Regions from separate parts of the Rhizobium sp. TAL182 genome, predicted to be linked through region 1. Evidence: riboswitches for the same ligand, from Rfam matches in the RefSeq annotation. Region 1 holds a riboswitch; the other holds the start of a gene.
The links. A riboswitch is a leader RNA that binds a small molecule or an ion and turns the genes downstream of it on or off. The one in region 1 is predicted to bind FMN.
Positions count from the first base shown of each region.

Region 1 (5,387 bases):
GACCTTTCACGAGGATGCGTTGCGCGAAATCGCCCGCAAGGCGATCGTGCGCAAGACCGGCGCCCGCGGCCTTCGTTCGATCATGGAAAAGATCCTGCTCGACACGATGTTCGAGCTGCCGACGCTGGAAGGCGTGCGCGAGGTCGTCATCTCGGAGGAAGTGGTGCGCGGCTCGGCGCGTCCGCTCTACATCTATGCCGATCGTCAGGAAGAAAAAGCCAACGCTTCCGCGTAATCTTATGGTTTTCACACCATTATTTTAAGGGGCTTGCCATGGGCGAGCCCCTTTCTATTTGAAAAACCATGCGAGGCGCTGTTAGTATTTTGGCGGTGGGAACTGGAGCTTGCCCTTGCCGATGTTGCGCAGGGAGCGGTGCTTGGCAATGATGCAGTGATTCCGTGAGTGTATTGCTGGCGTTGTATTTAGCCGGGTCGGAAGTGGTAAGCGCCGGTCCAGCCACGCGTTTCATAGTGCTGGTGTTCCGTTGTAACAAAGCTGTCATATCCGGGGAACGCGGGCGTTAGCGTGGCTTGAAAAGCGTAGTCAGAACCTCCACTTGTAGGCCAAGTGAGAGTGCCGGCCGATCCCAAGCGGTCGTGCAGAGAGCCCGGTAACGGGACGATGGAAAGGACAAAAAATGACGAAGAAAACGTCTGTAGCGAGCAGCACTGCCTACCCCGTTCTGCCTTTGCGTGACATCGTGGTTTTCCCGCATATGATCGTGCCGCTGTTTGTCGGACGGGAAAAGTCGATCCGTGCGCTCGAAGAGGTCATGGGCTCGGACAAGCAGATCATGCTGGTGACGCAGATCAACGCCAGTGACGATGATCCGGACCCTTCGGCGATCCACAATGTCGGCACCGTGGCAAACGTGCTGCAGCTCTTGAAGCTTCCTGATGGCACCGTCAAGGTTCTGGTCGAAGGCCGCGCCCGCGCCGAGATCGACACCTATACGAGCCGTGAGGATTTCTATGAGGCGCTCGGCCATGTGCTCGAGGAGCCCCATGACGATCCGGTCGAGCTGGAAGCCTTGTCGCGCTCGGTCGTTTCCGAATTCGAGAGCTATGTGAAGCTCAACAAGAAGATTTCCCCTGAAGTGGTCGGCGCCGCCAGCCAGATCGACGACTATTCCAAGCTCGCCGATACGGTCGCCTCGCACCTGTCGATCAAGATCACCGAGAAGCAGGAGATGCTGGAAACCACCAGCGTCAAGCAGCGCCTCGAAAAGGCTCTCGGCTTCATGGAAGGCGAGATTTCGGTCCTGCAGGTCGAAAAGCGCATCCGCTCGCGCGTCAAGCGCCAGATGGAGAAGACCCAGCGTGAGTACTACCTCAATGAGCAGATGAAGGCGATCCAGAAGGAGCTCGGCGACGGCGAGGAAGGCCGCGACGAGATGAGCGAACTGGAAGAGCGCATCGCCAAGACCAAGCTGTCCAAGGAGGCCCGTGAAAAGGCCGATGCGGAGCTGAAGAAGCTGCGTCAGATGAGCCCGATGTCGGCCGAAGCCACCGTCGTGCGCAACTATCTGGACTGGCTGCTCGGCATTCCCTGGGGCAAGAAGTCGAAGATCAAGGCCGATCTCAACAACGCCGAAAAGATCCTCGAAGCCGATCACTTCGGTCTCGACAAGGTCAAGGAGCGCATCGTCGAATATCTGGCCGTGCAGGCCCGCGCCACCAAGATCAAGGGCCCGATCCTCTGCCTCGTCGGCCCTCCTGGTGTCGGCAAGACCTCGCTCGCCCAGTCGATCGCCAAGGCGACCGGCCGTGAGTATGTCCGCATGGCGCTCGGCGGCGTTCGCGACGAAGCCGAAATCCGCGGTCACCGCCGCACCTATATCGGCTCGATGCCCGGCAAGGTCATCCAGTCGATGAAGAAGGCAAAGAAGTCCAACCCGCTCTTCCTGCTCGACGAAATCGACAAGATGGGCATGGATTTCCGCGGCGACCCGTCCTCCGCCCTGCTCGAAGTGCTCGACCCGGCGCAGAACTCGACCTTCATGGACCACTATCTGGAAGTCGAATACGACCTGTCGGACGTGATGTTCATCACGACGGCGAATACGCTGAACATCCCTGCACCGCTGATGGACCGCATGGAAATCATCCGTATCGCCGGTTACACCGAGGACGAGAAGCGCGAGATCGCCAAGCGGCACCTGCTGCCGAAGGCTATCAAGGAACATGCGTTGCAGCCGGAAGAATTCTCGGTCAGCGACGACGCCCTGATGGCGATCAGCCAGCAGTATACCCGCGAAGCCGGTGTCCGCAGCTTTGAACGCGAATTGATGAAGCTCGCCCGCAAGGCGGTCACCGAGATCATCAAGGGCAAGACGACGTCCGTTCACGTGACGGCCGCCAACATCGCCGACTATCTCGGCGTCCCGCGCTTCCGCCATAGCGAAGCCGAGGGCGAGGATCAGGTCGGCGTCGTGACCGGTCTTGCCTGGACGGAAGTCGGCGGCGAACTGCTGACCATCGAAGGTGTGATGATGCCGGGCAAGGGCCGCATGACGGTTACCGGCAATCTGAAGGACGTCATGAAGGAATCGATCTCGGCGGCGGCCTCTTATGTCCGCTCGCGCGCCGTCGATTTCGGCATCGAACCGCCGATGTTCGAAAAGAACGACATCCACGTGCACGTGCCGGAAGGTGCGACGCCGAAGGATGGTCCGTCGGCCGGTGTCGCCATGGCAACCGCCATCGTCTCGATCATGACCGGCATCCCGGTCAACAAGCATGTGGCCATGACCGGTGAAATCACCCTTCGCGGCCGTGTGCTGCCGATTGGGGGTCTCAAGGAAAAGCTGCTCGCAGCGCTTCGCGGTGGCATCAAGAAGGTGCTGATTCCGGAGGAGAACGCCAAGGATCTGGCGGAGATTCCGGACAATGTGAAGAACAGCATGGAGATCATCCCGGTCTCCCGGATGGGCGAGGTGATCAAGCACGCGCTGATCCGGCGGCCGGAGCCGATCGAGTGGGATGGCACGGTGGAAACGCCTGTCATCACGTCGGTCGAAGGCCTTGATGATACGGGCGCAACCATAGCGCATTGAGTGGCGTTTGCCACATTTGTGCCCTATTAGCGCAAAAGACGCGAAAAGGCTGGCGGAAACGCCAGCCTTTTTTGTGAAAACGTCATGGAGACGCTTGCTTTTCCTTGATTTGCAGGGCTTTTGGGTTCCCGGCGGGCCTGATGAAACCTAATCTGCGCCTAGCTTAGATTTGAGTCGTTTCATACCATTTAGAAAGGGGTGGAAACATGAACAAGAATGAACTCGTGTCCGCAGTCGCCGAAAAGGCAGGGCTGACGAAGTCTGACGCGGCTTCCGCTGTTGACGCGGTTTTCGACGTTGTCCAGGCCGAACTCAAGAACAAGGGCGACATCCGCCTCGCTGGTTTCGGCAGCTTCACCGTTTCTCATCGCGCTGCAACGAAGGGCCGTAACCCGTCGACCGGCGCTGAAGTCGATATCCCGGCTCGCAACGTGCCGAAGTTCACGCCCGGCAAGGGCCTGAAGGACGCCGTCAACGGCTGATTTGATCGTCCGCCGGCCGTAAACGAGAACGGCTGAGCAGGATTTCGAGGGGTTCGGCACCGCCGGACCCCTTTTGTTTTGCCGCTTGCCGCAGGCAGTGCTTTGTTTTACGAACGTGCTGTTCTCAGGGCGGGGTGAAAGTCCCCACCGGCGGTAAGGGCTGCGGCCCGAGCCCGCGAGCGCCTTCCGAAGCTTTTGGCCGGGGAAGGGTCAGCAGATCCGGTGCGATTCCGGAGCCGACGGTATAGTCCGGATGAAAGAGAATGAGCATGGCCGCGAGCGAGCAGAGGACTGCCGGCGTCTGCGCGCCGTTGACTCATGCGTCCTGATTTATGTTGGTCGCCTGCATAACTCCTCAAATCGGAATCGATTTAAGGATGAAATTATGCAGCAATTAAAAGCGCTACAGCGTCCTTTGCGCGTCTGGAAAGACGCGCGGCGCTGTAGTTCTGGATGGAAGACATGAATCAGAATTCCCTTACAATGCCGCGTTCCCGCGCCATTGCCGGCGCCGTTTTCATGGTGCTTGGAGGCGTCGCCTTCTCGCTGCTCAACGTCGTCACCCAATGGCTGACCATGAAGCTTGCCTTTCCGCCAGCCTCCGCAGCCTTCTGGCAATATGCCTTCGCCTTCCTCTTCTCCTTGCCCTTCCTGCGCAAATCCGGCCTTGCTGCTATGCGGACGGACTATCCCTGGCGCCACGTCGTGCGCGTCGTCTTTGCCGCGCTTGGTGTCGAGGCCTGGGTTTCCGGTCTTGCCTCGGTGCCGATCTGGCAGCGATCGCGCTGGTCATGACCTCACCCTTCTTCATCATTCTCGGTGCCCGCCTGTTCCTCGGTGAGCGCGTCGGCCCCGCCCGCTTGGCAGCAACCGGTGTCGGCTTTGCCGGCGCGATGATCATCCTCCAGCCATGGTCGGACAGCTTCACCTGGGCAGCGCTCCTGCCGGTGCTCTCGGCACTGCTCTGGGGTGCCTCATCGCTCATCACCAAGAGCCTGACCGGTATCGAGAGGCCGGAGACCATCACCGTCTGGCTGTTGGTGCTGCTGACGCCGATCAACTGCGGTCTGGCGCTTGCCGCGGGTTTCGCAGTGCCGACAGGCACGACACTCGCGCTCTTCCTTCTGGCTGGCCTCCTGACGGTCGTGGCGCAATATCTGCTGACCCTAGCCTATGCCAGCGCCGACGCCGCCTATGTCCAGCCCTTCGATGACCTGAAGCTGCCGCTGAACGTTCTCGCCGGCTGGCTGTTCTTCGGCTACGCGCCCGCCGGCTATCTGTGGTTGGGCGCTGCACTCATTCTTTCCGCGTCGCTCTTCATCATGAGAAATGAGATGCGTCGGGGAAAACAGGCAGCCTGACGCCGACTCTCTGAAATCCTGCCGGTCGTCATGTCTCCGTCATGCGTAAAAACGGGGAGAGGGGACGCGCCCTGCGAGAGGCAAGCGGGGGACGGGGAGGTTGCGGCTTGGTCCCTTCGCCCCGCGAGCGGGGGTCCGAAGGACAGGTCGAGACGAGTGGCTCGACCCCGGTCGGTGGGGGTAGCCGGATGAGAGGCTGTTCTCGTCTCGCCGTAGTCCTTACGAAGAACCTCCAGCGCTACCAGCGCTGATGCACATGCGGCGCGATCAGCCGCTCGTAGATCTCGCGCGTTGCCGCCATGACATCCGCTGAAAGCGGCGCAAGGTCGGCGGCAGCCGCGTTGGCTCGCGCCTGTTCGGCATTGCGGGCGCCGGGGATGACGACGGTGACCGCATCGCTCATCAGGATCCAGCGCAGCGCAAAGGCGGCCATGGTGGCGCCGGCCGGCACTAGCTTGCGCACTTCCTCGACCGCCTGCAGCCCCACC
Region 1 is NZ_CP021024.1:1,704,171-1,709,557, forward strand. It holds gene clpX (ATP-dependent Clp protease ATP-binding subunit ClpX) at 1-235, shown strand, start outside; gene lon (endopeptidase La) at 639-3,056, shown strand; gene hupB (DNA-binding protein HupB) at 3,263-3,538, shown strand; FMN riboswitch at 3,655-3,807, shown strand; partial or broken gene Tal182_RS08575 (DMT family transporter) at 4,001-4,899, shown strand; gene Tal182_RS08580 (aldo/keto reductase) at 5,138-5,387, opposite strand, start outside.

Region 2 (5,387 bases), 1.2 Mb from region 1:
TCCCGTCATACCCGCGCGCGACAAGGCGGTGGCGTCAGGCATGATCATCAACGGCCTGACCATCATGCTGCGTCCTTCCGATGCCCCCGGCGGGCTCGACAAATATTACGCCGATTGCGTGATCGGCGGCCCCGGCAGCTTCGTGCTGCCGGTCCACAAGATCGAGGATTTCGCCATCGCGGTGCGCCGCAAGCTGGTGCTCGAGATCAGCGGCATTTCTCCGTCGCCTGGGGTGGAGAGGATCGCTGCGGACGCGCCGACGACGGATTGTCTGATCGGCGAGAAGCAGTGGCGGGATATATTCGATCGGTGAGGCGTGGCTGCGGCGCGACTTGGGATGAGAGGACACCGTGTCGCACCCCCCTCTGTCCTGCCGGACATCTCCCCCACAAGGAGTGAGATCGGCTGGGCGTAACGGCTTCCCCAAACAACTAAAGCGTCGTGATTGTCGCTGCCGGCTGGGAGGGAGCGACGGTCAGGCCACTTGCCAATCTCCACCCTTGTGGGGGAGATGTCCGGCAGGACAGAGGGGGCACACGGCACGCTTAAAAGGAAAGAAGCCCACCATGAGGGGTTTGAAGGCGAGCCGGGTGCTCCCAACGTCTGCCGCCGCCACCTACAACGGCAATTGCCTGCCGGCCTGTTCGCTGACCATGTATTCGGCGTACCAGTCCGGCCAGTTCTCATCATACTTGCCGCCGTTGCGTTTCTCGTGTTCGCCGTGGGCCTGGGCGGCGCGGCGGAGTGCCGCCGCAAGGTCGCTCGATGTCGAGAAGGCCGTCTCATCGGCGTCGATGCGGCCGGGGAGGCGGGTGGTGACTTCCTGGAACAGCCAGCCATTGCCGTCGGGATCCTTGAACGAGGCAAAGGAACGGTAGCTGCGGTGCTCGGGGTCGTGGCCGGCGATGCGCAGGCGCCCGAAGAGATAGGGCTCGTCCTTGCCGGCATAGACGCCCGATGCGTCGTGGAAGACCTCGCTCACCTCGACGCCGCGGGCGATGAGATCGCGCCGCGCGGCCTCGATGTCGGAGACGATGAGGTAGAGCCCTTGCGCGGAGCCGGGGGCGGCGGCCGTGACGTTCCTGCCGAAGATGATGGCGCAGCCGGAGCCCGGCGGGGTGAACTGGATCACCCGAAAATCGGCATCATTGGCAAAGTCGGCGTCGAGCCTCCAGCCCAGGCCGTCATAGAAACGTTTGGCGCGGTCGACGTCGGAAACGGGGATGACGACCACTTCGAGCTTGGTGTCGACCGGTCGTGTTCTCGTGGATTCGGTGGGGGGGTCACTGCGCACTGCATTGCTCATCTTCAGCTCCTCAGGGTTTGGACGCATTAAGAATGGCGATACATGTCGGGGTCGAGTGGACCACAGCGCGTTCGGGGCGTCGAATCAATTATTCTATCGGAGCAGAAGAGACGGCGGGCCGATCCCGCCGCCTGTCGCGCGGCTGCTAAAGCGCGTCGCGATCTTTCAGATTCGCTCTTTGCGCTTTAGGTTTTTGTTTTCACGCATGTTGCCGCAAACCGCTGCACACTTTTGCGCGACCTGCTTCAGGCCGCAAGAGCGGCACGTGTCTTGCCGATCATCAGGGCGGCGCGTGCCGCCTCGCGGCCCTTCTCGACGAAATGGGCGCGGTAGATCTGCGTGTGATGCTCGGTTTCCTGATAGTGGTGCGGCGTCAGCGAAACGGATAGCACCGGCACGCCCGTATCCATGCCTGCACGCATCAGGCCATCGACGACGGCTTGGGCGACGAATTCGTGGCGGTAGATCCCGCCGTCGACGACGAAGGCGGCGGCGATGACGGCGGCATAACGTCCGGTCGCGGCAAGATCGCGCGACAGCAGCGGCATTTCGAAAGCGCCGGGGACGTCGAATACGTCGATCTGTTCGGCGGGAACAAGCTGTTGGAAGCCTTCAAGCGCACGGTCGACGATATCGGCGTGCCAGCCGGCTTTGACGAAGGCATAACGGGTGGGTGTCATAGTAATCTCCTTTGGCGTACAGACACGTCACCCAAGGCGATCACGAGCATCCGCCGCCAGCCTGGAGGGCAGCAGCAGCGCACGTTCTCTTTCATCCGGACTATGACCGTCGGCTCAGGCATCTCACCTGATCTGCTGACCCTTCCGAGGAAGGCGCTCGCGGGCTCGCAATCGAAACTGCATACCGCCGGTAGGGACTTTCACCCCGCCCTGAGAACGGCGCGGACAATAGGGGCAAGGCGGCGGGCTGGCAATAGGTAAGATGGTTTCCGGATGGGTGCGGGTTGTAACCCAAGCGAGCCTCATTCTGAGGTGCCCGCAGGTTGCCGCGCCGAGGCCGGTGAGGGTCTCACGCTAAGCGCGCGTTACAGGATGCCCGCCCTTGCTAGGCGTATCTTCACGCCTACATGCTTCGCTGAGGACACTCACGTCAAAACAGCAGGATGTGTCGTTCCCCCGAACCGGGGCAGCAACCATGGGAGAGAGACATGCCAGAATCTTTCGTCGTGCGCCGTGAGGCGCATCTTGCGGCGCCGCCGGCGGCGGTGTTTGCGCTGATGACCGATCCGGAGAAGATCCTGCGCTGGATGGGGACGGAAGCCGAGGTCGAGCCGGAGCCCGGCGGGCTCTATCTCGTCAACGTCACCGGCGCCCGCTTTGCGCGCGGCTCGTTTCGCGAGGTGGTGCCGGTGCATCGGCTTGCCTACAGCTTCGGCTGGGACGGCAGCGAGGTGGTGCCGCCGGGATCGAGTCTGGTCGAGATCGACCTGATCGAGCAGGGAGGCGGGACGCTTTTGCGGCTCACCCATAGCGGCCTGCCGAGTGCGGAGCAATGCGCTGGCCATGAGGAAGGCTGGGCGCATTACCTCGGACGGCTCACCGAGGTCGCCGCCGGGCGGAACCCTGGCCCAGATCCATTTTACGGCAGGAGATGAACGGTTTTCGACAGGCGGCGGGATGTTCCTCAAGCGCTTGACGCTGCGGGAAGAACGATCCGCCGCGGTCAAGAAAGTGCTGCTTTTTCGTCGGTAAACATGAACGTGCAGTTCATCTCCAGTTCAATTTGGTGGTCCTAAGGTGATTGCGGCTGGATGAAATGGAGTTTTCGATGAAGGCACTTTCTATCGCGGCTGCCTTGCTCGCTGGCAGCCTCTCGATCGGCACAGCTCAGGCGATGCCGATCGGGGCAATCAAGGTTGAGAGCACTGTCACAAAGGTCGACTACGCCTGTGGTCGCGGCTGGCACCTGACCCGCTGGGGCGAATGCCGGCGCAACTGGCGCCGCCCGCCGCCTGTAGCTTTCTATGGCGGTCCGCCCCGCTGGGGCTGGGAGCGGCGTCATCGCGATTGGGATGGCCCGCGTTGGCGCTATGAGCGGCGCTGGGACCGCGAACGCCGCTGGCGGGATGACTACTAAAAGCCTTGGACAGAAGCGGACGAACGAGGGCCGGTGCGATGTTTCGCCCGGCCTTTATCTGTTGAAATAACGACCGCGCTCAGATGCGGCTGACGAGCCAGTGCTTTCCGTCAATCAGCTCTTCGAGCTCGGCCGGATCCTTGACGCCGAACTCGAACCATTCGATGAGTTCCTTCGCCTTCCGCTTGCTTTCCTCGGCCGTAAACTCGATCCCATAGCGCGCACACCACCGCCGAAGGATCGACGTCAATAGCGTCATGTCATTCCCGTCAAGCGGGTCTTTCGGCCAGTATGTCGTGCCCATCGCAACCCCTCAATCGCTGATGACAAGCTGGCACATAATCGAATCAATGTCGCGCAATTTAAACGTGTTTATTCGGTTGTTTTCCACCGTGGCGAATGGTTTTCCACAGAGTTGTCGGGCGGTGGGGTTGACAGGGTTGAGGAGGGACTCGGCGAGAGCAAGTGCCGATAGGAAATCCTCCGGACACCAGAGGTGTCCTCGGTTTGCCGACAAAATCTCCTCCGTCATGCTCGGCCTTGTGCCGAGTATCTGACCAGGGCGATTGTTTGGACGACAACCGTTTATTTTCATACGCATAATTGGATCATCTCAGATCCTCGGCACAAGGCCGAGCATGACGGAGGAGATTTTGGTTGCCAACAGGCGGAGACCGGAGACCTCCTCAGAGGCCGCAGGAGTGTCCGTGGGCTGATGTCCCGGGGTTGCCCACGTCCTGTTGCAATGCCAATGTTAACCCATGGATCTGCCTTCCTCTCTTGCCTGGCTGATTGACGAGGCTGCGGCTTCGCCCGGTCCCGAACGGTTTCTGGCCGAGCTCGGGCGCCGGCTGCTGGCCGATGGTCTGGCGCTTTCCGGCGGCGCGCTGACACTTTCGGTGCCGCATCCGATCATCGCGCGGCGTACCTGGCTGTGGCGGGCCGAAACCGGAGCCGTCATCGAGGCGCTGGGTTTTGCCGCCGCACCTCAAAGCGATGCCGGGCGCGAATGGCTGGCCGGGCTCGGGCCGGTTTGGGAGGAGAGGGTTGGAGCTTCTCAGGACGGCGCCATGCTTGGCTGGGCGGGCATCGCCAAGGGGGAAGGGGCGGACGAATTTGCTCCTGATGAAGCCGCGCGGCTGCAGGAGGTCGCGCGTTTTGCCGTCGCGCCGCTCGCAGCCCTTGCGGCACGGGAGGCGCGGGCAGCACTGCTGGAAGCCTATCTCGGTCGGCGCAGTGCGGCTCGGGTTCAGTCGGGTGCGCTTGCCCGTGGCACCGGTGAAACCATTCGCGCCGCTCTTCTCTGCGCCGATTTGCGGGATTTCACCGCGCTTTCTCAGGTGACGGAGCCGCAGGCGATGATTTCAGCGCTCGATGCTTATTTCGACCGCGTTGCCGGCGCCGTGCACGCCTTCGGTGGCGAGGTGCTGAAATTCATCGGCGACGGCGTGCTGGCGATCTTTCCCGTCACCGCCGCTTCCGGCAACGAGGCCGGAGCTGATCGGGAGGCCTGCGAGGCGGCGCTTCGGGCTGTCGCCGCCTGCCGCGCCGGCATGGTCCATCTCGACCAGATGCGCCGGGCGCAGGGGCTGGCGCAGCTGCCCTTCGGTGCGGCGCTGCATTTCGGCGAAATCCTCTGGGGCAATATCGGCGCCGCCGACCGGCTAGATTTCACTGCCATCGGCCCGGCGGTCAATCTGGTCAGCCGGCTGGAAGGGCTCTGCAAGCCGCTCGGCCACAGCGTGCTGATCTCAGGCGCGGTGGCTGCGAATACCGAGGCCGCGCTGACGCGGCTCGGCGAGCACACCCTGCGCGGCATCGCCGAGCCCTGTGCCGTCTTCACTTTGGCCGAGGATTGAGCCCCGAGATGGCGCTGCCCGAATGCGCCCGCCATGCCATGTTTGGCGCTCACAAGAATCATGATTGTTAATCACTCGTATGGCGCGTGATCATTCCAGCCACTGCCGAAGATCGTTTTCAAATA
Region 2 is NZ_CP021024.1:2,869,567-2,874,953, reverse strand. It holds gene Tal182_RS14505 (DUF1194 domain-containing protein) at 1-313, shown strand, start outside; gene Tal182_RS14500 (VOC family protein) at 617-1,306, opposite strand; gene Tal182_RS14495 (6,7-dimethyl-8-ribityllumazine synthase) at 1,552-1,986, opposite strand; FMN riboswitch at 2,066-2,208, opposite strand; gene Tal182_RS14490 (SRPBCC family protein) at 2,475-2,921, shown strand; gene Tal182_RS14485 (hypothetical protein) at 3,095-3,403, shown strand; gene Tal182_RS14480 (hypothetical protein) at 3,483-3,707, opposite strand; gene Tal182_RS14475 (adenylate/guanylate cyclase domain-containing protein) at 4,165-5,262, shown strand.
Region 2: it holds a riboswitch for FMN, as region 1 does, so the genes downstream of both, Tal182_RS14495 (6,7-dimethyl-8-ribityllumazine synthase) here and Tal182_RS08575 (DMT family transporter) in region 1, are expected to answer to the same signal.